3 regions of the Hylemonella sp. P2_B10 genome follow, and region 1 is predicted to be linked to each of the others. Evidence: predicted binding sites of a transcription regulator. Region 1 holds the regulator's gene; each other region holds the start of a gene.
The links. Region 1 encodes sigma-54, which starts transcription at its own class of promoters, with help from an activator protein. Its sites were predicted from a motif close to TGGCANGNAANCTGCTTT; they were not measured.
Positions count from the first base shown of each region.

Region 1 (7,922 bases):
CTGCACCTGGGCCACGCGCGCCAGGCCGCGTTGGGCGACGCCATCTGCACGTTGTATGAAACCCAGGGCTGGGACGTGTACCGCGAGTTCTATTACAACGATGCCGGCGTGCAGATCGCCACGCTGGCCCAGTGCACGCAGCTGCGCGCCAAGGGCGTCAAGCCGGGCGACCCGCTGTGGCCCGAGTCGGCCTACAACGGTGAGTACATCGCCGACATTGCCATCGACTACCTGGCCAAGAAAACCGTCAAGGCCGACGACCGCGAGGTCACCGCCAAGGGCGATGTGGACGACCTGGACGCCATACGCGAGTTCGCCGTCGCCTACCTGCGCCACGAGCAGGACCTGGACCTGCAGGCCTTCGAGGTGCGCTTTGACAACTACTACCTGGAGTCCAGCCTGTACTCCAGCGGCCGGGTCGACAAGGCGGTGGCGGCCATGCAGGCCGGCGGCCACACCTTTGAGAAGGACGGCGCGCTGTGGTTGCGCACCACCGACTTTGGCGACGACAAGGACCGGGTGATGCGCAAGGGCGACGGCACCTACACCTATTTCGTGCCCGATGTGGCCTACCACATCGCCAAGTGGGAGCGCGGCTTCGAGAAGGTGGTCAACATCCAGGGCACCGACCACCACGGCACCATCGCGCGCGTGCGCGCCGGCCTGCAATCGGCCAATGTGGGCATCCCCAAGGGCTACCCCGACTACGTGCTGCACAGCATGGTGCGGGTGATGCGCGGCGGCAGCGAGGTGAAGATCTCCAAGCGCGCCGGCAGCTATGTGACGCTGCGCGACCTGATCGACTGGACCAGCAAGGACGCGGTGCGCTTTTTCGTGCTCAGCCGCAAGGCCGATACCGAATACAGCTTCGACGTCGACCTGGCGCTGGCCAAGAACAACGAGAACCCGGTGTACTACGTGCAGTACGCCCACGCCCGCATCTGCTCGGTGCTGACGACCTGGGGCGGCGACGCGGCCACGCTGGCCAAGGTGGACCTGTCGCCATTGCAGAGCCCGCAGGCGCTGGCACTGATGCTGCTGCTGGCCAAGTACCCCGAGATGCTGAAGGCTGCCGCCGAGGGCTTCGCGCCGCACGACGTCACCTTCTACCTGCGCGAACTGGCCGCCAGCTACCACAGCTACTACGATGCCGAGCGCATCCTGGTGGACGAGGAGCCGGTCAAGCTGGCCCGGCTGGCCCTGGTGGCCGCCACCGCCCGGGTGTTGCACAATGGCCTGGCGGTGCTGGGTGTCAGCGCCCCGCAGAAAATGTAAGAAAGCTTATGGCGACACGTCAAGACGACAACAAGGGGCCGCGCATGAAGCCGCAGCCGCAACGCGGCAACACGCTGCTGGGCTTCATCATCGGTGTGGTGGTGGGGCTGGCGGCGGCCCTGGCCGTGGCGGTCTACGTCACCAAGGTGCCGGTGCCCTTCATGAGCAAGGGCCAGTCCCGCACCCCGGACCAGGATGCCGCCGAGGCCAAGAAGAACAAGGACTGGGACCCCAACGCCCCGCTGTACGGCAAGCAGGCCGCCAAGGCGGCGCAGGCGGCTTCCGGTGCCATCACGCCCGCGCCGGCTGCTTCGGCGGTGGTGCCGGCCGTTGCCCCGGCCAAGCAACCGGTCGCTCCCGCGGTGGCCGTGGCCGCCTCCAAGGCCGTGGTGGCTGCGGTGGCCGACCCGCTGGGCGAACTGGCCAAGGCCAAGATGGGTGCCGCCGCCGATCCCTTCACCTATTACGTGCAGGTCGGCGCCTTCCGCACCGCCGAGGACGCCGAAGCGCAGCGTGCCAAGCTGGCGCTGGCCGGCGTGGAGGCCAAGGTGTCCGAGCGCGAGCAGTCCGGGCGCACGGTGTATCGCGTGCGCGTGGGACCGTTTGAGCACAAGGAAGATGGCGAGAAATCCAAGGAAAGGCTGGAGGCCTCGGGGTTGGAAACCGCGCTGATACGCGTGGCCCGCTGAAGGCCGGCCCACGGTGTTGAACTTTTTGACGCAGCGCTTGCTCTGACCGGTTCCCTTGCTGGAGATGGGTACATGAATCGACGTGAGTTTTCCGCGCTGGCCGTTGGGGCCGGCGTTGCCATGCTGTGCTGGCCTGCCGCGAATGCGCTGGCCCAGGTGCAAGCCCAATCCGGCACCGATTACCTGACGCTGGACAAGCCGGTGGCGGTGGAAGTGCCGGCCGGGAGAATCGAGGTGGTCGAGTTCTTCTGGTACGGCTGCCCGCACTGCAATGCTTTCGAGCCCAGTTTCGACGCCTGGGCACGCCGTGTGCCCAAGGATGTGGTGGTGCGCCGTATCCCGGCCGCCTTCCGCGACGAATGGGTGCCGCACCAGCGGCTGTTCTTCGCGTTGGAGGCGCTGGGCCAGCTCGACCGCCTGCACGCCAAGGTCTTTCACGCCATTCATGCCGAGCGCGTGGTGCTGGAACGCGAAGGCGCCATCGCCGACTGGGTGGCCAAGCAGGGCGTGGACCGCGCCAAGTTCATCGCGCAATACAACGCGCCGGCCACCGATGCCAAGGCGTTGCGCGTGCGTCAGCTGCAGGACGCCTTCAAGGTGGAGGGCGTGCCGGCCATTGGCGTTGCCGGGCGCTTCTATGTGGACGCCGACTATTCCAAGACCATGCCGCGCATGCTGCAGGTGGCCGATTTCCTGGTGGCGCAGGTGCGCGCCGGCCGCTGAGCGCGCGCGACGTCCTCCCCACATTTCAACCGATTTCATGGCATTGACGGAGCACACACAGATGATCAAGCGTAGGGATTTCTCGGCCCTGTCCATGGGCGCACTGGCCACGGCTGGCCTGGGATTGACCAGCAACCCAGTGCTGGCCCAGCCGCGCGAGGGCGCGCAGTTCAAGAAGCTGGACCAGCGCCAGCCCACCGACACCCCCGGCAAGATCGAGGTGGTCGAGTTCTTCCGCTACAGCTGCCCGCACTGCGCCTCGTTCGAGCCTATCCTGGCGCCCTGGGTGGCCAAGCTGCCCAAGGACGTGGCGTTCAAGCGCGTGCCAGTGTCTTTCGCTGACGAGGCTGGCCTGCTGCAGCGTTTTTACTACGCGCTGGAGGCTATGGGTCTGCTGGAGAAGCTGCACACCAAGGTGTTCCTGGCCTACCACAGCGAGCGCGTGCCCATGACCACACCGGACCAGATCGCCGACTGGGTGGCCAAGCAGGGCGTGGACCGCGCCAAGTTCATGGACCAGTACAAGTCCTTCAGCGCCTCCACCAAGGCCAGCCGGGCGGCGCAGCTGCAAAACAGCTTCCGGCTGGAAGGGGTGCCCACCATGGCCTTCGGCGGGCGCTACATCACCGACGGCGGCATGGCCGGCGGCATGCCGCAAGTGCTGGCCGTGGGCGATTACCTGATTGGCGAGTTGCGCGCCGGTCGGCTGTAGGACTGCTGCAAAAAGCGCGCGCAAGCGCTGCGCCGCGCTGCGGGCGTGGCATAGAATGCTTTGCAAATTGCACCGTTGTGGAGAACTACATGTCCGCCGAGAAATTTCGCCTGGTCACCCGCAGTGATTTTGATGGGCTGGTCTGTGCCGTCTTGCTCAATGAGCTGGAGCTCATAGACGACATCAAGTTCGTCCACCCCAAGGACATGCAGGACGGCAAGGTAGAGATTTCCGACCGCGACATCACCACCAACCTGCCCTATGTGCCGGGCGTGCACCTGGCCTTCGACCACCACCTGTCGGAGACCATGCGCAACACCGGCGACCGGCCCAACCACATCATCCTGCCCGACATGCCGTCGGCGGCGCGCGTGGTGTTCGAGCACTACGGCGGCACGGCGCGTTTTCCGGCGGCCTGGGCCGACATGATGGCGGCGGTGGACAAGGCCGATTCGGCGCAGTTCACCCGCGAAGAAATCCTCAACCCCACCGACTGGGTGCTGCTGAACTACCTGATGGACTCGCGCACCGGCCTGGGCCGTTTCCGCGAGTTCCGCGTCAGCAACTACCAGTTGATGATGGATCTGATCAAGTACTGCAAGGACCACAGCATTGCGCAGATCCTGGCCCTGCCCGATGTGGTGGAGCGCGTGGAACTGTACAACGAGCATGCGGCCAAGGCCAAGGAGCAGATTGCACGCTGCACCTCGGTGATTGCCAACTTGGCGGTGCTGGACCTGCGCGACGAGGAGGTCATCTTCGCGGTGAATCGCTTCATGATCTACGCGATGTACCCGCAGACCAACATCTCCATCCACGTGATGTGGGGCATGCAAAAGCAAAACACCGTGTTTGCCACCGGCAAGTCCATCATCAACCGCAGCTCCAAGACCAACATCGGCCGGCTGATGCTCTACTACGGTGGTGGCGGCCATGAAAACGCCGGCACCTGCCAGGTGGACAACAACAAGGCCACCACGGTGCTGCAGGAATTGATCACCCAGATCAACAACGACGGCTGAGCCGGGCGTGGCCAAAGGGGGGATGTTTCCCCTTCTGTTGGCAAAAAAATCCCCTATTTGCAGCGGCACGGACCGCAGGAACGCGTCACGCGCTTACAATGTGATGCAAGATTCATGCCGCCTATGACGCCACATCCCATCACCCCTCTGCTCGCCCTGCTGTTGGCAGGATTTTGTTGCACTGCACAAGCAGAAAAAGCCGACCGCAGCAAACCGATGAACATCGAGGCGGACACGGGTGTGGCGGACGATCTGAAGCAGACCACGGTGTTCAACGGCAATGTGGTGCTGAGCAAGGGCACGCTGCTAATACGCGGCGCCCAGCTGACCTACCGCGAGGACGCGCAGGGCTACCAATACGGCACCGTCATCGCCGAGCCGGGCAAGCTGGCCTTCTTCCGGCAAAAGCGCGATGGGGTGGACGAGTTCATCGAGGGCGAGGCCGAGACCATCATTTACGACGGCCGCGCTGACACGGTCAAGTTCGTCACCAAGGCCATCATGCGTCGCCTCAAGGGGGCCCAGTTGAACGACGAGATGACCGGCGCCGTGATCCTGTTGGACAACGTCAAGGACAGTTTCAACATCGACGGCACCACGGTGAAGAACGGCGTCCCGCAGCCCGGTGGCCGCGTGCGTGTGATGATGACGCCCAAGGGCGAAGCCGCCAGCGGGCAGGCGCCCGGTTCGCCAGCCACGCCGGCAGCCCCCACCCTGCCGGCCGCTTCCGGCGTCCGGCTGCGGCCGAGCCCCTCGCTGAGCGGGGACAAGCAGTGACGGTGGCTTCTCCTGTGCCCGCAACGGGCGGCACTGTGGATGCGGGCGCCGCTGGCAGCCGCCTTGAAGCCCGCAACCTGAAGAAGTTTTACGGCAGCCGCGAGGTGGTGAAGGACGTGTCGCTGGCCGTGGGCAAGGGCGAGGTCGTCGGCCTGCTGGGCCCCAACGGTGCCGGCAAGACCACCTCGTTCTACATGATCGTGGGGTTGCTGCGTGCCACCTCGGGCGACATCCGCATCGACGGCCAGTCGGTGGAGCACATGCCCATACACCGGCGTTCGCGCATGGGCCTGAGCTACCTGCCGCAAGAGGCCTCTATCTTCCGCAAGCTCAATGTGGAAGACAACGTGCGCGCGGTGCTGGAGCTGCAGCGCGACGAGGCCGGCGAGCCATTGAAGAAGCCCGAGATCGAGCACCGCTTGACCAGCCTGCTGCAGGAACTGCGGGTGGAGCACCTGCGCGATTCGCCGGCGCTGGCGCTGTCCGGCGGCGAGCGCCGCCGCGTGGAGATCGCCCGTGCGCTGGCCACGCAGCCGCGTTTCATCTTGCTGGACGAGCCGTTTGCCGGCATCGACCCGATCGCCGTCATCGAGATCCAGCGCATCATCAGCTTCCTCAAGGGGCGCGGCATTGGCGTGCTGATCACCGACCACAATGTGCGCGAGACGCTGGGCATCTGCGACCACGCCTACATCATCAGCGACGGCCATGTGCTGGCCCAGGGCACACCCTCCGAGATCGTGGACAACGCCGATGTCAGGCGTGTGTATCTGGGCGAACACTTCAAAATGTGATGAAACCCGGTCTCTCGCTCAAGATATCGCAGCACCTGGCGTTGACGCCACAGCTGCAGCAGTCCATCAGGCTGCTGCAGTTGTCGACGCTGGAGCTGAGCCAGGAAGTCGACCAGATGCTGGACGACAACCCCTTCCTGGAGCTGGCGCATGACGAGGCGCCGGGCAGCGACTTCGGCATCGCCCAGGTCGACACGCCCGTGCGTGAGGACGACCGCGACGCCGAGTTCGCCGCCAGCGGCGCCGCGACAGAGTACACCGACAGTTCCACCTCCACCACGACCAATGACGAAGCGACGCCGCTGACCGCCGACGACGGCCAGGATTGGGAGGGCGACGGCACGCTGGACATGTCGCCCGACGACGGCGAGTGGGGCGGCGACGCCAAGGCCCACGGCAACAACCTGAACGGCGACGAAGACGCCGATGCCGGTGAGCTGGCGCGCAGCCAGGAGTCGCTGCAAACACATTTGCACCGCCAGGCCTTGGCGCTGCGCCTGAGCGAGGCCGACAGTGCCGCGCTGCGCTTCCTGATCGAGTCGCTGAACGACGACGGCTACCTGGAAGACCCGCTGGAAGACCTGGCACGCGGCCTGGCCGGTGGCGACGAGGAACAGGTGGAAAACCTGGTGCACAGCTTCACCATGGCCTTGAGCCTGCTGCACAACCTGGAGCCGGCCGGCGTGGGCGCGCGCAGCCTGGCCGAGTGCCTGAGCCTGCAATTGCACGCCATGCAGCGCAACATTCGCCTGGACGTGCCCACCGCCATGGCGGTGGCGCTGGCCCTGCGCGTCTGCGAGCAACCCATCGACCTGCTGGCGCGCCGCGACGTCAAGCGCCTGGTGCAGCTGTGCGGTTGCAACGACGCCGCCGTGCGCGACGCCATCGCGCTGATCGCCCGCCTGGAGCCCAAGCCGGGCCGCCGCTTCATCGATGTGGAGCGCAACGTGGTGGTGCCCGATGTGTTGGTCACCAAGATCAGCAATGGCGCGCAGGCGCGCTTTCGCGTGCTGCTGAACCCCGACGTGATGCCCAAGCTGCGCGTGCACGACATCTATGCCAATGCCCTGAAGCAGCACAAGGGCGGCGGCCGGGAAGCCTCCAACTACGCCGCCTTGCAGCAGCGCCTGCAGGAGGCGCGCTGGTTCATCAAGAACATCCAGCAGCGCTTCGACACCATCCTGCGCGTCAGCACCGCCATCGTGGAACGGCAGAAGAACTTCTTCACCCATGGCGAACTGGCCATGCGCCCGCTGGTGTTGCGCGAGATCGCGGATGAGTTGGGGCTGCACGAATCCACCATCAGCCGCGTCACCACCGCCAAATACATGGCCACACCGTTCGGCACCTTCGAGCTGAAGTTCTTCTTCGGCTCGGCGCTGGGCACCGAATCGGGTGGCAATGCCTCCAGCACTGCGGTGCGCGCGCTGATCAAGCAATTTGTGGCGGCCGAAAGCCCGAAGAAGCCGCTGAGCGACAGCCAGCTGTCCGACATGCTGAAGGAGCAGGGCATCGAGTGCGCGCGCCGCACCGTGGCCAAGTACCGCGAAAGCCTGCGCATAGCGCCTACCAACTTGCGCAAGGCGCTGTAAGCGCCGCCAAGGGATCTCCCCGTGAACCAGTTGCAATTGTTTCTGCCTTGCGCCGCTGGCGTCGAGGACTACCTGCTGGCCGAGGCCGGCTTCATCACTGGCCTGCCCGCCGAGGCGCTGGACAAGCGGCGCGGCGGTGTGTCGCTGAACGCTTCCTGGCGTGACGCCCTGCTGTTGAATCTGCACAGCCGTCTTACCCAGCGCGTGCTGGTGCAGTTGTCCCACACGCCCTACCGCAACGAGAACGACCTCTACGAGGCCGCCAGCCAGGTGGCCTGGGAGATCTGGTTCACGCCCAAGCAAAGCATCAAGGTCGAGGTGACAGCCCAGCACAGCCC
Region 1 covers NZ_JBFUDE010000007.1:166,314-174,235, reverse strand. Annotated here, with positions in the region: gene argS (arginine--tRNA ligase) at 1-1,275, shown strand, start outside; gene AC1DX2_RS25225 (SPOR domain-containing protein) at 1,284-1,964, shown strand; gene AC1DX2_RS25220 (thiol:disulfide interchange protein DsbA/DsbL) at 2,037-2,687, shown strand; gene AC1DX2_RS25215 (thiol:disulfide interchange protein DsbA/DsbL) at 2,749-3,399, shown strand; gene AC1DX2_RS25210 (exopolyphosphatase) at 3,489-4,421, shown strand; gene lptA (lipopolysaccharide transport periplasmic protein LptA) at 4,638-5,198, shown strand; gene lptB (LPS export ABC transporter ATP-binding protein) at 5,201-5,992, shown strand; gene AC1DX2_RS25195 (RNA polymerase factor sigma-54) at 5,992-7,584, shown strand; gene AC1DX2_RS25190 (THUMP domain-containing class I SAM-dependent RNA methyltransferase) at 7,606-7,922, shown strand, end outside.

Region 2 (7,922 bases), on a different contig from region 1:
GCCAAACCCAGCGGGTAGCCACTGCCGTCCCAGCGTTCATGGTGCTGCTGGGCGATCAGCGCGGCCAGCTGATGCATAGGCAACTCGGACTTGGCCAGGCGGTCATGCCCCAACTGGGCGTGCGCCTTCATCTGGTCCCACTCGGCCTCGTTGAGTGCGCCGGCCTTTTGCAGGATGTGGTCTGGCACGCCGGCCTTGCCGATATCGTGCAATGCCGCCGCCTGCTGCACGATGCTGACATCGCGCTCGGACATGCCCAGCTTGCCCGCCAGCAGCGCCACCAGCGCGCTGACCCGTGCGACGTGGGCGCCTCCCTGGGGTATGCGCTTTTCCACCGCCTCGCCCAGCACGTTGACGCTGGCCTGCTGGGATTGCGCCATCTCCTCGTGCATCAGCAGGTTGTCATAGGTCATGGCCACGTTGCTGCAGAACATTTCCAGCAGCGCCCGCGCAGCCTCGCTGATGGGCTCGGGAAAGGTCATGTAGATCATGCTCTCGCTACCGGCCTGCGTCAGGTAGTAGCCCGCGTAGTAGCTTTCGCCGTAGTGGCTGGCCTTTTCGCGCATGGTGCGCTCCAGCACGGCGCGCACGTCCTCAGGCAGCGCCTGCACGCCACCTTCCAGCAGCCTGGCAAAGGCCGGTGTGGCGGCCAGCACGCGCACCTTGCGGTCCAGTGTCGAAGCGGGGTGGGACGCCAGGTAGCTGGTGCACAGGCCTTCACCATTGACGTTGAGCAGGTAGTTCAACTGGTCCAGCACCGCCGAAGCGAAGGCGGCCAGGCTGCGCGACTCGTACACCTTGGATACCGCCTCCAGCGAGCGCTCCAGGCCCTTGCGCGCGTTCTCGATGCGCATCAGGTCGCGGTAGGCACGCAAGCCGGCGTAAAACACCGTGATCATCTTGCGCCGGGTGAGGTCGGTCTTTTCCTTGTAGTCGTTGATGTCGTAATCGCGAATCACCTGCTCCTCGGGCGCCTGGCCCGGCTGGCCGGTGCGCAGCACGATGCGCACATTGGTGTTCTTCAGGTCTTCGCGGATGTGGCGCGCCAGGTCCAGGCCTGCGTGCTCGGTCTCCATCACCACGTCCAGCAGGATCAGCGCGATGTCGTCGCGCGTGGCCAGCACATCGCGCGCCTCGCGGCCGCTGTAGCAGTGCAGGAATTCCAGCGGCCGGCCGTCCATCTCGAAACCGGTCATCACCAGCTTGGTGACTTCGTGCACCGCCGGCTCGTCGTCCACGATCAGCACATGCCAAGGCGGCTGGCGCACGCGCGCCGGCGCGGTGGGGACCTCGTCTTCAAATACCAGTTCGTCGGACATGGTTCGGGCAGCGAGCCGTTTCGGGGGGAGAGCGCAGTCTAAGCGAATACGCGGCAGGCAGCAAACGTGAAAAAGACCGGGAGCAGGCCGCTTTGCCCCGCTGCTTTGCGATACTTGCGCCATGCAGTTGCAAGACATCCTTTTTTCGCAGGGCTTTGGCACACGGCGCGTGTGCGCGGGCCTGGTGCAGCAGGGGCTGGTGCAGGTCCATGACGCCGGCCCGGGTTCGCCTGCGCAGCCGTGCACGGAGTCAGCGCGCGAGTTCGAGCCCGAGGGCTTGTGGTTCCAGGTGCAGGGGCAGGACTGGCCCTACCAGGCCAAGGCCTACCTGATGCTGCACAAGCCGGCGGGCACCGAGTGCTCGCAAAAGCCGTCCACCTATCCCAGCATCTACACCTTGCTGCCGGCGCCGCTGCGCCAGCGCCCGCAAAAGGGCCCGGTGCAGGGCGTGCAGGCGGTGGGTCGGCTGGACCAGGACACCACCGGCCTGTTGTTGCTGACCGATGACGGCCAGTTCATCCACCGCATGAGCTCGCCGCGCCACCATGTGCCCAAGGTCTACGAGGTGACGGTGAAGCACGCGCTGGACGACAGCCAGGTGCAGCGCCTGCTGGCCGGCGTGGTGCTGGACGACGACCCCAAGCCGGTGCGCGCCGCCGCCTGCGAAGCCGTCAACCCGCTGCATCTGCGGTTGACGCTGACAGAAGGCAAGTACCACCAGGTCAAACGCATGGTCGCGGCCGTGGGCAACCGCGTCGAGGGCTTGCACCGTTCGCAGATCGGGGGCTTGTGGCTGCCGGATGATCTGGCGCCAGGGCAGTGGCGGTGGCTGGATGATGCCGCGTTGGAAAGCATTCGCTCGTAGCTTGGTTGGGTGATCAGGCCGACGCGGCACTCGGCTCCGCGGCTGTCCCCCGGCCCTACGGGCTTCCTCCTTGATGCCACTCCGCCGAATGCCGCATCGACTTGATCCTGCGAACGTGGTTTGAGTGCGATTTTCCCGCATTTAAGCACTGCGCATGCCAATTGACCCGATGTCGCTGGGGCGCGTGGCGGAGGGAAATCAAGGAGGAGGGCCGTAGGCCCGGGGGACATTCCCGTAGCCACGCGCCCCAGCGGCGTCGGCAGCCAGCAAGGGGCTTGGCTGTATCCGGATGCGGCATGTACACACGCCGAGGTTATGCTTGGGCCATGAGCCTGTTCCTGGATTCGTTCTGGCGTGCGGTGATGTATTGCCTGCATCCGCGGGTCATCCTGTTGTCGCTGGTGCCGCTGGCGCTGATGGTTGTGCTGGCGCTGGGCTTGGGCTATTTCTTCTGGGTGCCGGCCGTGGACACCGTGCGCACGGCGCTGGAGTCGTCCAGCATCATCAGCAGTGCCGAAGGCTGGCTGCAAGGCATGGGCGTGGGCGGGTTTCGCACCGTGCTGGCGCCGCTGCTGGTTGTCTTTGCCGTCACGCCGCTGATCGTGGTGGTCTCCATGCTGCTGGTGGCGCTGTTGATGACGCCGGCGCTGGTGGCACTGGTGGCGCGGCGGCGCTTCAATGCGCTGGAGCGCAAGCAGGGCGGTTCGCTGCTGATGAGCGTGCTGTGGTCGCTGGGCTCCACCGTGCTGGCGTTGATCGCGCTGCTGGTCTCCACGCCGCTGTGGCTGTTGCCGCCGCTGATCCTGGTGCTGCCGCCGCTGATCTGGGGGTGGCTGACCTACCGCGTGATGACCTTTGACGCGCTGGCCGCGCATGCCAGCGGCGACGAGCGGCGCGAGTTGTTTCGCCAGCACCGTGGTTGGTTGTTGGGCATAGGCGTGCTCAGCGGTTACCTGGGTGCCATGCCCAGCTTGGCCTGGGTGTCGGGCACCATGGTGGTGGCCGCCTTCGTCTACTTCGTGCCGCTGGTGATCTGGATCTACATGCTGGTGTTTGCCTTTTCGTCGCTGTGGTTCACCCACTACTGCCTGGCCGCGCTGCAGGCGCTGCGCCAAGCCAAGGCTGCGGCCATGGTGCAGCCAGCCCCGCCCAGCCCGTCCAATCCGCCGGCGCTGCCGCTGGCGACCGACCTTCCCGCCGTGCCACATGAGCCAACCCACTGAATTCGGCATCGTCATCATTGGCGACGAGATCCTGTCCGGCAAACGCGCCGACAAACACCTGCCCAAGGCCATCGAACTGCTTGCCGCGCGTGGCCTGCAGCTGGCCTACGCCGATTACGTGGGCGATTCGCCCGCGCGCATCACCGCAGCGCTGAAAAGGGCCTTTGACGACCCGGCACAGGTGGTGTTCTCCTGCGGTGGCATAGGGGCCACGCCAGACGACCACACCCGCCAATGCGCCGCCGCCGCGCTGAACCTGCCGCTGGCGTTGCACCCCGATGCCGCCGCGCTGATCTACGAGCGCATGCAAGATGTCGCGCGCGAACAGGGCCTGGCCTACGAGCCGGACCGGGCGGACAACCAGCACCGTTTGAACATGGGTGTGTTCCCTCAAGGTGCCAGCATCATCCCCAACCCATTCAACAAGATCGCCGGCTTCACTTGCACCGCAGTGGGCGGTGGCACGGTGCATTTCGTGCCCGGTTTCCCGGTCATGGCCTGGCCGATGATGGAATGGGTGCTGGACAGCCATTACGCAGCGCTGTTCCGCCAGGGCGCCTGGGTGGAGAAGTCCGTCATCGTGTTTGGTGCCATGGAGGCAACGCTGACGCCGCTGATGGAGCAACTGGAGGCCCGCTTTGCCGGCGTCAAGGTGTTCAGCCTGCCCAGTGTGGACCACCCGCAATATGGGCGCCACATTGAACTGGGCGTCAAAGGCGCGCCTGCCGATACCGAGGCTGCCTACCAGGCTTTGTTGGCTGGCCTGGCTCAGCACGGGGTCAAACTCGGCCCCGAATTGGTGCGCCCGTGATTTATCCCCGCCATGGTGCGCCCCTTAGTTTTGCACCATAATGGTGCATTTGAATCTGATGCCACCCTCCAAAACCCTGCCAACTCAAGGCAGAATGCGGGGTTGCCGTGGGGGTGCTCCGTATCCTGAACACTGGCACAGAAACTGCAATCCCTAGCTCGAAACGCTTATTTAACAACCATCCCAACAGGAGTATTTGATGGCCAAGACCGTCGCAGACGTGATGAAACTGGTGAAGGAAAACGAAGTCAAGTTTGTTGACTTTCGCTTCAGCGACACGCGTGGCAAGGAACAGCACGTCACCGTGCCGGTGTCCCATTTTGACGAAGACAAGTTCACGTCGGGCCACGCGTTTGACGGTTCCTCCATCGCCGGCTGGAAGGGCATCGAAGCCTCTGACATGCTGTTGATGCCCGATTCCAACACCGCCAACATCGACCCATTCTTTGAAGAAACCACGCTGATCCTGACCTGCGACGTGCTGGAACCCGGCGACGGCAAGGCCTACGACCGTGACCCGCGTTCCATCGCCAAGCGCGCCGAAGCCTACCTGAAGGCCTCGGGCATGGGCGACACCGCCTACTTCGGCCCGGAACCCGAATTCTTCATCTTTGACGACATCCGCTGGGGCGCCGATATGTCGGGCTCTTTCGTCAAGATCGACGAGTACGAAGCACCGTGGAACACCGGCAAGAAAATTGAAGGCGGCAACCGCGGCCACCGTCCCACCGTCAAGGGCGGCTACTTCCCCGTGCCCCCGGTCGACAGCATGCAGGACATGCGCGCCGAAATGTCGCTGATCCTGGAATCGCTGGGCATCCCGGTGGAAGTGTTCCACCACGAAGTGGGCGGCGCCGGCCAAAACGAGATTGGCACCAAGTTCAGCACGCTGGTGGAGCGCGCCGACTGGACGCAAACCCTGAAGTACGTGGTCTGGAATGTGGCCAACGCCTATGGCAAGACCGCCACCTTCATGCCCAAGCCGCTGGTCGGCGACAACGGCTCCGGCATGCACGTGCACCAGTCGATCTGGAAAGACGGCAAGAACCTGTTTGCCGGCGACGGCTATGCGGGTTTGAGCGACTTCGCGCTGTTCTACATCGGCGGCATCATCAAGCATGCGCGCGCGCTGAACGCCATCACCAACCCCGGAACCAACAGCTACAAGCGCCTGGTGCCCGGCTTTGAAGCCCCGGTGAAGCTGGCCTACTCGGCTCGCAACCGCTCGGCTTCCATCCGCATCCCCTATGTGGCCAACCCCAAGGGCCGTCGCATTGAGGCGCGCTTCCCCGATCCGCTGGCCAACCCCTACCTGGCCTTCTCGGCCCTGATGATGGCCGGCCTGGACGGTGTGGAAAACAAGATCCACCCGGGCGAAGCCGCCTCCAAGGACCTGTACCACCTGCCGCCGGAAGAAGACGCCAAGGTGCCGACCGTGTGCCACAGCCTGGACCAGGCGCTGGATTATCTGGACAAGGGTCGCGGTTTCCTGACCAAGGGTGGCGTGTTCACCGACACCATGATCGATGCCTACATCGAGCTGAAGATGGGCGAAGTCACGCGCATGCGCATGGCCACCCACCCGATCGAGTTCGACATGTACTACTCGCTCTGATCACACGTCATTGCGTGTGTCAATGAAAAGGGACGGCCATGCCGTCCCTTTTTCCTTGCTGATTTGACATTGGCCTGAATTCACGCATACTTGAAGGTCAACTTCCGCGCCTGAATCTGCGTTTGATGTGTATGAACAGAGCCTTGTTTGCCGTGCTCGCCACCGCGGGGGCGGTCGTGTATGGAACGGGACCGGCCCAGGCGGCCGGTGACCGCATCTACCGCTGCGGCAATGAATACACCAACACCATTGCCGAAGGCAACCCCAAAGGGTGCAAGTTGGTGGAGGGAGGCAACGTCACCGTGGTGCAGGCGGTGCGCCCGACGCCGGTGAAGCTGGCCTCCAACAACAACGGCGCGCGGGTGGACTCGTCCGACCAGCGTGCGCGCGATGCCGATGCCCGCGCCATCCTGGAAGCCGAGCTGAGGAAAGCGCAAGCCCGTCAGCAGGAGTTGGCGGTCGAGTACAACAACGGCGACCCCGAAAAGCGTGGCGACGAGCATCGCAACCACCAGAAATACCTGGACCGAGTGGCCGAGCTGAAGGCGGCCATCGCCCGCAACGACAGTGACATGGCCGGCATACAGCGCGAACTGGGGCGCACCGGCTCAGCAGCGAAATAGCCGGCTTGGACTCTCTTTCCTCTTCTTCCGCTTCTTCCGCTTCTTCTCCGGCCGCGCGCTTTCAGTCGTTTGACCTGCTGGCCACGCTGGTGGCCGTGGTCAACGGCCAGGGCATCGCGCTGTTCGCCAATTCCGCGCTGGAAGATGCCTTGGGCGAGTCGCGCCGCAGCATCGAAGGCTCGGACTTCACGCTGGCCTTTTCCGATCCGCAGGCCTTTCAGAACGCCCTGGCGGGCGCCGGTGACAACCAGTTCGCCGCCATGCGCTACGACGCCTGGCTCAGGCGCCTGGCGCATGACCCCATGCTGGTGCATGTGATCGTCACGCAGACCGAGACACCGGACGAGATTGTCGTCGAGCTGCTGCCGCTGGAACAGCAGGCACGCCAGGACCGCGAGGAACGCCTGGCCGACCAGGCGCAGGCCAACAAGGAGCTGATACGCAACCTGGCGCACGAGATCAAGAACCCGCTGGGTGGCATACGCGGTGCCGCCCAATTGCTGGAGATGGAGATCGAGTCGCGCGAGCTGATCGAGTACACCCAGGTCATCATCCATGAGGCCGACCGCTTGCAGACGCTGGTGGACCGGCTGCTGGCGCCACACCGGCGCCCGCATGTGGTGGGCGATGTCAACATCCACGAGGTCTGCGAGCGCGTGCGCGCGCTGATCTCGGCCGAGTTTCCCAAGGGGCTGACGGTGGTGCGCGATTACGACACCTCCATCCCCGAGTTTCGCGGCGACCGCGAGCAGTTGATACAGACCGTGCTCAACGTCGCGCACAACGCCTGCCAGGCGCTGACCGACAAGATGGCCAGCGGCGACGCCGAGCTGACATTCCGCACCCGGGTGGCGCGCCAGACCACGTTTGGCAAGCAGCGCTACCGCTTGGCACTGGAATTGCATGTGATCGACAACGGGCCTGGTGTGCCGGACGCCATCAAGGACCGCATTTTCTATCCGCTGGTGTCGGGCAGGGAGGGCGGTTCGGGGTTGGGGCTGACACTTGCGCAAACCTTCGTGCAACAGCACCATGGTTTGATCGAGTGTGACAGCGTGCCAGGCCATACGGATTTCACCATATTGATACCGCTGCCTTGAACAGCCGCCATAAGCGGCGAAGGGCAGCATGAACAGAAGCGAAGCGGCAAGAACACATGAAGCCCATCTGGATAGTGGACGACGATCAATCCATACGCTTTGTGCTGGAAAAAGCCCTGTTGCGCGAGAACCTGCCCACGCGCAGCTTCACCAACCCGCGCGATGTGCTGGCCGCGATGGAGAGCGCCACCGACGAGGACGGCCCGCAAATCCTGGTCAGCGACATCCGCATGCCTGGCGGCTCCGGCCTGGAACTGCTGGACAAGGTGAAGGCGCTGCACCCGGGTCTGCCGGTCATCATCATGACGGCGTTTTCCGATCTGGACAGCGCCGTGTCGGCCTTCCAGGGCGGTGCCTTCGAATACC
Region 2 covers NZ_JBFUDE010000002.1:214,632-222,553, reverse strand. Annotated here, with positions in the region: gene AC1DX2_RS08850 (DUF3369 domain-containing protein) at 1-1,319, opposite strand, end outside; gene AC1DX2_RS08845 (16S rRNA pseudouridine(516) synthase) at 1,441-2,184, shown strand; gene AC1DX2_RS08840 (EI24 domain-containing protein) at 2,511-3,407, shown strand; gene AC1DX2_RS08835 (competence/damage-inducible protein A) at 3,391-4,218, shown strand; gene glnA (type I glutamate--ammonia ligase) at 4,418-5,833, shown strand; gene AC1DX2_RS08825 (hypothetical protein) at 5,965-6,456, shown strand; gene glnL (nitrogen regulation protein NR(II)) at 6,462-7,556, shown strand; gene ntrC (nitrogen regulation protein NR(I)) at 7,613-7,922, shown strand, end outside.
Region 2: glnA (type I glutamate--ammonia ligase) is a predicted target of sigma-54. The motif match lies at 4,352-4,369, and genes of this name have one in related genera.

Region 3 (7,922 bases), on a different contig from region 1:
GCGCGCCGGAAAGTTGATGCGCCGGGCGGCGCGCGAGATGGTGATGTGGCCAGACTCCAATGGTTCGCGCAGGGCCTCCAAAGCCGCCCTTGGAAACTCAGGGAGCTCGTCGAGGAACAGCACCCCATGGTGCGCCAGCGAAATCTCCCCCGGCTTGGGTGGTGAGCCACCCCCCACCAGCGCCACCGCGCTGGCCGAATGGTGCGGGCTTTGTGTCGGCCGCACCGCCCAGTGCTCCAATGAAAAGCGCCCGCTCAGGCTGGCAATTGCGGCGCTTTGCAGCGCCTCTTCGGTGCTCATCGGCGGCAGCAGGCCGGCAAAGCGCTGCGCCAGCATCGATTTGCCGGCGCCCGGCGAGCCCATCAGCAGCAGGCTGTGGCCGCCGGCGGCGGCAATCTCCAGCGCCCGCTTGGGCCCGACCTGGCCTTTGACGTCGGCCAGGTCGGCATAGTGCCGGCAATTGGCGGGCGGCTGGTGGGCCACGCGGGCCCAGCCGGCCTGGCCACTGCCTGCGGCTTCGTCGGCCACCGCGTCGGCGGCGGCCACGGCGGCATCGGAGCCGGCGGGCAGGAACTGGCGCACCACGTCCAGCAAATGGCGGGCGCGGTAAACCTGGGCATCGGGCACCAGCGCGGCTTCGTCGGCGCTGTCGGTTGGCAGCACCAGCCGGGTGGCGACGTGCTTGCTTTGCAGCGCCACCGCCATGGCCAGCGCGCCACGCACCGGGCGCAATTCACCCGACAGCGACAACTCGCCGGCAAATTCATAGCCCTTCAACCGGCTGCCGTCAATTTGCCCGCTGGCCGCCAGGATGCCCAGCGCCATGGGCAGGTCGTAGCGGCCGGAGTCCTTGGGCAGGTCTGCGGGCGCCAGGTTGATGACGATTTTCTTGTTGTTGGGGAATTCCAGGCCTGCATTGGCAATGGCCGAGCGCACGCGCTCACGGGCCTCTTTCACCTCCACATCGGCCAGGCCCACCAGCGTGAAGCTGGGCAGGCCATTGGCCAGATGCACCTCCACGGTGACCGCTGTGGCCTGCAGCCCGACCAATGCGCGGCTTTGCACCAGAGACAAGCTCATCAACGTGCCCTCCATCGTGGTGCGTGCTCAGGGCTGCCCTGCGCACCAAAACGCACCTATTTGGTGCAAACTGGATATATACACAGATATCTTAGCAGATATGAGCCCATAACGCAGCACCTCGCACAGCCCACGCGCTTGGGGGATTTCACGTGGCATGGATCGTGCTGGACCCGACTGGTCCCCTATCAATATTCCCTTTAATTCATCGGAGAAACCCCATGGCCCAGAAATCAAAAGTAGCGATCGCCCTGTTCAGCTTGTTGGCCTGCGGCAGCGTGTTTGCCCAAGCCAAGGCACCGGAACCGGACTACACCCTGTCGTTCAACATCGGGGCCGTCACCGAGTACCGCTACCGTGGCATTGCACAAACGCACTTCGACGCCACGCTGCAAGGCGGCATCGACTACGTGCACAAGAGCGGCTTCTACATCGGCACCTGGGGCTCGGGCATCAAGTGGATCGAGGACGCCGGCAAAATGGCCACCCCTCCCCGCAGCATCGATGGCAGCCTGGAGTGGGACATCTACGCCGGCTACAAGTTTGAAGTCGCCAAGGACGTGACACTGGACCTGGGCTACCTGCGCTACCAGTACGTCTCCAACGGCCTGGACAAGGTGCCCGGCTGGACCAACGCCAACACCGATGAGCTGTACGCCGCCATCACCTTCGGCGTGTTCACCGCCAAGTATTCCTACAGCGTGTCTGACCTGTTCGGCACTGTCAACAGCAAGGGCAGCGGCTACCTGGACCTGAGCGCAGCCTTCGACCTGGGCAATGGCTTCAGCCTGACGCCGCACATCGGCCACCAGAGCTTCGCCAACAACGGCGCGTTCGACTACACCGACTACTCGCTGACGCTGGCCAAGGACTTCGGCAATGGCTTCTCGGTGACCGCCGCGGCCATCGGCACCGATGCCAACAAGACTTTGTACGTCACACCCAAGAACGAATTCACCGGCAAGAGCGCGCTGGTGCTGGGCGTGAAGTACTCGTTCTAACCCTATTCACTGCCCAGGAGAACACATGAAACTCGTAACGGCCATCATCAAACCGTTCAAGCTCGACGAGGTGCGCGAAGCCCTGTCGGCGATCGGTGTGCAAGGCATCACGGTGACCGAGGTCAAGGGCTTCGGCCGCCAGAAAGGCCACACCGAGCTGTACCGCGGCGCGGAGTACGTGGTGGACTTCCTGCCCAAGGTCAAGATCGAGGCGGCGGTGGCCGACGAGTTGGTTGACCGCGTGATCGAAGCCGTGGAGGGCGCTGCCCGCACCGGCAAGATCGGCGACGGCAAGGTCTTTGTCTACAACCTGGAGCAAGTTGTGCGAATCCGCACCGGTGAGACCGGCAAGGAAGCGCTGTAACCGCCCGCCCATAAACCACAAGAGAACTTCGACATGAAAAAATTCCTCGCTTCCCTGGTGCTGGGCATAGGCCTGTTGGCCGGCGGCACCACCGTCGCGCTGGCGCAGGCACCGGCTGCTGCCGCATCGGCGCCGGCTGATGCGGCTTCGGCTGCCGCGCCTGCTGCTTCCGCAGCTGCGCCGGCTGCTGCTGCTGCCTCAGCCCCGGCTGCCGCAGCTTCCGCCGCGCCGGCCCCGGTGCCCAACAAGGGCGACGTTTCCTGGATGATCGTGGCCACGCTGCTGGTGATCATGATGTCCATCCCCGGCCTGGCCCTGTTCTATGGCGGCCTGGTGCGCAGCAAGAACATGCTGTCGGTGCTGATGCAGGTGTTCGTCACCTTCTCGCTGATCGTGGTGCTGTGGTGCGTCTATGGCTACAGCCTGGCGTTCACCGAGGGCAACTCGTTCATCGGCGGGTTCGACCGGCTGTTCATGAAGGGCTTGTTCGATCCGATGAAGGGTGAGTTCGCCATGGCTGCCACTTTCAGCAAGGGCGTGGTCATTCCCGAGTTGCTGTTCATGGCTTTCCAGGCCACGTTCGCCGCCATCACCTGCTGCCTGATCATCGGCGCCTTCGCCGAGCGCATCAAGTTCTCGGCCATGCTGATGTTCATGGTGCTGTGGTTCACCTTCAGCTACGCCCCCATCGCCCACATGGTGTGGTTCTGGATGGGCCCGGACGCCTACACCGCCAAGGAAGTGGTGGACGCCACCAACGCCAAGGCCGGCCTGATCTGGCAATGGGGCGCGCTGGACTTCGCCGGCGGCACCGTGGTGCACATCAACGCCGCTGTGGCGGGCCTGGTGGGCGCCTATGTGATCGGCAAGCGCACCGGCTACGGCAAGGAAGCCTTCACGCCGCACTCGCTGACGCTGACCATGGTCGGTGCCTCTTTGCTGTGGGTGGGCTGGTTCGGCTTCAACGCCGGTTCCGCGCTGGAAGCCGGCAACTCCGCCGTGCTGGCCTTCATGAACACCTTCTCCGCCACCGCAGCCGCCGTGCTGGCCTGGTGCCTGGGTGAAGCGCTGATGCGCGGCAAGGCCTCCATGCTGGGTGCTGCCTCTGGTGCCGTCGCCGGCCTGGTGGCCATCACGCCGGCCTGCGGCAACGTTGGCCTGATGGGTGCCATCATCATCGGCTTCATCGCCGGCTTCGCCTGCCTGTGGGGTGTCAATGGCCTGAAGAAGGTGCTGGGTGCTGATGACTCGCTGGACGTGTTTGGCGTGCACGGTGTCGGCGGCATCGTCGGTGCGCTGCTGACCGGTGTGTTCAACAACCAAGCCCTGGGTGGCCCCGGCCTGGTGGGTGACTGGGTCACGGCTGCCGTGTCCTCGGTGCCGATCATGGACCAGGTGTGGATCCAGACCAAGGCCGTGCTGGTGACCATCGTGTGGTCCGGTGTGGTGTCGCTGGTGGCCTACAAGCTGGTCGACATGGTCATCGGTCTGCGCGTGTCGGAAGAAGACGAGCGCGAAGGCCTGGACATCACCTCGCACGGCGAGACGGCTTACAGCCGCTGATCGCGAACGGCATGCAGGGCGGTGGCGGGTTGGTGCCGCCGCCCTGGTTTTCGAGAGCGTCTCCAAGGATTCGCCCGCCAGAGCCTCAGGCTCCCGGCGGGCGTTTTTTTGCCTGCGTTTTTCTCGCACAGGCCTGCCCGTGCAGGCACAATGCGGGGCATGAGTTTCCCCGTCCAGTTGACCAGCGGCGCCCTGCGCTGCGACATCAAGCCCGAGCTGGGCGGCTGCATCGCCGGCTTGTGGCTGGGTGATGTGCCGGTGCTGCGCTCCACGCCCGCGCAGACCCTGAGCGCGGTGCGCCAGGCCGGCAGCTTCCCGCTGGTGCCGTTTTCCAACCGCGTGGCACAGGCGGCACTGCAATGGGCCGGCACCAGCCACCCGCTGGTGCGCCTGCGCGCCGACGAGCCGCACGCCATCCATGGCGTGGGCTGGCAGCGGCCCTGGAGCGTGCTGGACCAGCAGGCCGATTTCGCGCTGCTCGCCTTCGAGCACCAGGCCGATGAGGCCTGGCCTTTCGCCTTCGACAGCTCACAGGCCTTTCGCCTGACCGGCGACACGCTGGAGCTCACGTTGAGCATCACCAACCAATCCGCCGTCGCCGCGCCGGTGGGGTTGGGTTGGCACCCTTATTTCGTCAAGCGCGCAAACAGCCACATCCGCTTCGCCGCCGCCGGGCGTTGGGAAATGGGCACCGACAAGCTGCCCACCCACCGTGCCCCTTCCACCGGCCTGGACACGGATGTGGCCACGTTGACGGTGGACCACTGCTTCGACGGCTGGAGTGGCCAGGTCGAGTTGATTGACGAGCTGCTGCGCGTGCGCATCAGCGCCAACCTGAGCCGCTTGGTGGTCTACACCGGCGCCGCGCTGGACGTGGTGGCCATCGAGCCCGTCAGCCATGTCAACAACGCCATCAACCTGGTGGAGTCGGGCCGGGTGCAGGGGTTGGACCTGGGCGTGCGCGTGCTGCAGCCCGGCGAGTCCATGTCGGCCGAAATGAGCATTCACGTGGAGCGCAACGCATGACCTGGCAAACCATCACGTCCCAGCCCTGCCAGCTGGGTGAGTCGCCGTTCTGGCACCCGCAGGAGCAACGGCTGTACTGGGTGGACATCAACGGCAAGCAGCTGCTGCGTTGTGATGCGCAAGGCGACGGCCTGGAGACCTGGGACATGACTGCCCCCGCGCTGGAGCCCGGTTGCATCGCCCCGGCGCGGCGCGGCGGCCTGGTGGTGGCGCTGCGTGACGGCGTCTACCGCGCGCCGCAGTGGCGCGGCGCGCTGACCAAGATCGCCAGCTTCGACTACGACCCCGCCCGCGCCCGCTTCAACGACGGCAAGTGCGACACCCTGGGCCGCTTCTGGGCCGGCACCATGTGCGACCAGCGCGGCGAGCGCACCGCCAAGCTGTACTGCGTGGATGGCCGTGGCGGTGCAGCCCCCCAGGTGCAAGCCATGGTGGGCGACGCCGGCACCGCCAATGGCCTGGCCTGGTCGACCGACAACACCACGCTGTATTGGGCCGACACGCCTACCCACGCCATCCGCTGCTGGGACTGGGATGCGCAGGCCAACACGCTGGCCGGCGAGCGCGTGCTCAAAAGCTTCCCCTTCAAGCCCGAGGGCTGGCAACCCGGCCAGCCGGGCTACCTGGGCCGGCCCGACGGCGCCTCGGTCGATGTGGAAGGCAACTACTGGGTGGCCATGTACGAAGGCCGCCGGGTGCTGAAGCTGTCCCCCACCGGTGAGCTGTTGCAAGACATCCCGGTGCCGGTGCAGTGCCCCACCATGCCCTGCTTCGGCGGGCCGGACCTGAAGACGCTGTACCTCACCAGCGCCAGCAAGACCCGCTCGGCGGAGGAGCTGGCTGCAATGCCTTTGTCGGGTTGCGTGCTGGCGATGCGGGTGGAGGTGCCAGGGCTGCCCGTCAATTTCTATGAAGATTAGCGGCTTGGCGCCGCCTTTACCTGATCGTTGCGGATTGCATCGCTGCGGCGCAGGCTAACATTCAGGCATGGACCCCGCCCTCGCCGCCATCGTTGATCAGGTCAAGGCCGCCACGGCGGCCGGCATGCCGCTGCGCATTCGCGGCGGCGGCAGCAAGGATTTTTATGGCCAGGTGCTGCAAGGCGAGCTGCTGGACACCCGGCCCTTGCACGGCATCACCAGCTACGAACCAAGTGAGCTGGTGGTCACCGTGCGCCCCGGTACGCCGTTGGCCGAGTTGGAGGCGCTGCTGGCCCAGTCCGGCCAGTGCCTGCCGTTCGAGCCGCCGCACTTTGCCCAGCACGATGCTTCCGGCGCGGCCCGTGTCGCCACCTGTGGTGGCATGGTGGCCGCCGGCTTGAGCGGCCCGGCCCGCGCTAGCGTGGGCGCGCTGCGTGACTACGTGTTGGGTGTCACCATGCTCAACGGCCAGGGTGAGCTGCTGACCTTCGGCGGCCAGGTGATGAAGAACGTGGCCGGCTATGACGTCTCGCGCCTGTTGGCTGGCTCGTTGGGCGTGCTGGGGCTGATCGTCGAGGTGTCGCTGAAGGTGCTGCCCCAGAGCGCCGCCCAGTGCACGCTGCTGTTCGAGATGGACGAAGCCATCGCGCTGAACAAGCTCAACCGCTGGGCCGGCCAGGCCCTGCCCATCAACGCCAGTTGCTGGCACGCCGGCGCGTTGATGGTGCGCTTGCGGGGTGCCCAGGCGGCCGTGGCCGCGGCGCAAAAAACCATGGGCGGCGATGTGATGGACGAGTCGCAACAACAGCTGTGGCAGGCCCTGCGCGAACACAGCGCGCCCTTCCTGGCGGTGGACGAAGACGCTGGCGAAACCCTGTGGCGCCTGGCCCTGCCCGACACCACACCACCGCTGCCACTGGGCCCCACCTTGGTGGAATGGGGCGGTGCGCAACGCTGGGTCAAGCGGGTGGCGTCCGACGCTGCCGTGGTGCGTGCTGCCGCCGCCGCCGCTGGCGGCCACGCCACGCTGTTTCGCGGCGCCGGCAAGGCCAGCACACCCGTCTTCACGCCGCTGGCGCCGCCGCTGGACCGCATCCACCGAGAGCTGAAAAAGCAGTTCGATCCGGCCGGCATCTTCAACCGTGGCCGCATGTACGCTGAATTTTGAATATGGCCCCCACGTTCGTCACTACCGTGTACTCTCTGCCCCCCAAGGGGGTCGTCGCCGCCTCGGGGCGGCCCAGCGGCGGCTAGCATGCAAACCCAGCTCGCTCCAGAGTACCAAGGCACGCCCGAAGGCCGCGAGGCCGAGGCCATCCTGCGCAAATGCGTGCACTGCGGCTTTTGCACCGCCACCTGCCCCACCTACCAGTTGCTGGGCGACGAGCTGGACGGCCCGCGCGGCCGCATCTACCTGATGAAGCAGGTGCTGGAGGGCGAAACGCCTACCCGCAAGACCCAGCTGCACCTGGACCGCTGCCTGACCTGCCGCAACTGCGAAACCACCTGCCCCAGCGGCGTGGACTACGGGCACCTGCTGGACATTGGCCGCAAGCTGGTGGATGCCAAGGTGCCGCGCCCGGCCAGCGAGCGCGCCGCCCGTTGGGCCTTGAAAGAGGGCTTGCCCTCGCCGCTGTTTGCCCCGGCGTTGAAGATCGGCCAGATGGTGCGTGGCCTGCTACCGCCGGCGCTCAAGGCCAAGGTGCCGCCGGCGCAGACGGCCGGCACCTGGCCCAGCACCACCCACGCGCGCAAGGTGTTGCTGCTGGAAGGCTGCGTGCAGCCCGCCATGTCACCCAACATCAACCTGGCCACCGCCCGCGTGCTGGACGCCGTGGGTGTGCAGTGCGTGCGTGCTGCTGGCGCTGGCTGCTGCGGCGCTGTCAAATTCCACCTGAACGACCAGGCCGGTGCGCTGGTGCAGATGCGCGCCAACATCGACGCCTGGTGGCCTCACGTTGAGCGGGG
Region 3 covers NZ_JBFUDE010000005.1:102,201-110,122, reverse strand. Annotated here, with positions in the region: gene AC1DX2_RS21665 (YifB family Mg chelatase-like AAA ATPase) at 1-1,080, opposite strand, end outside; gene AC1DX2_RS21660 (TorF family putative porin) at 1,302-2,081, shown strand; gene glnK (P-II family nitrogen regulator) at 2,107-2,445, shown strand; gene AC1DX2_RS21650 (ammonium transporter) at 2,479-4,008, shown strand; gene AC1DX2_RS21645 (aldose 1-epimerase) at 4,168-5,034, shown strand; gene AC1DX2_RS21640 (SMP-30/gluconolactonase/LRE family protein) at 5,031-5,954, shown strand; gene glcE (glycolate oxidase subunit GlcE) at 6,022-7,122, shown strand; gene glcF (glycolate oxidase subunit GlcF) at 7,210-7,922, shown strand, end outside.
Region 3: AC1DX2_RS21660 (TorF family putative porin) is a predicted target of sigma-54. The motif match lies at 1,234-1,251, and genes of this name have one in related genera.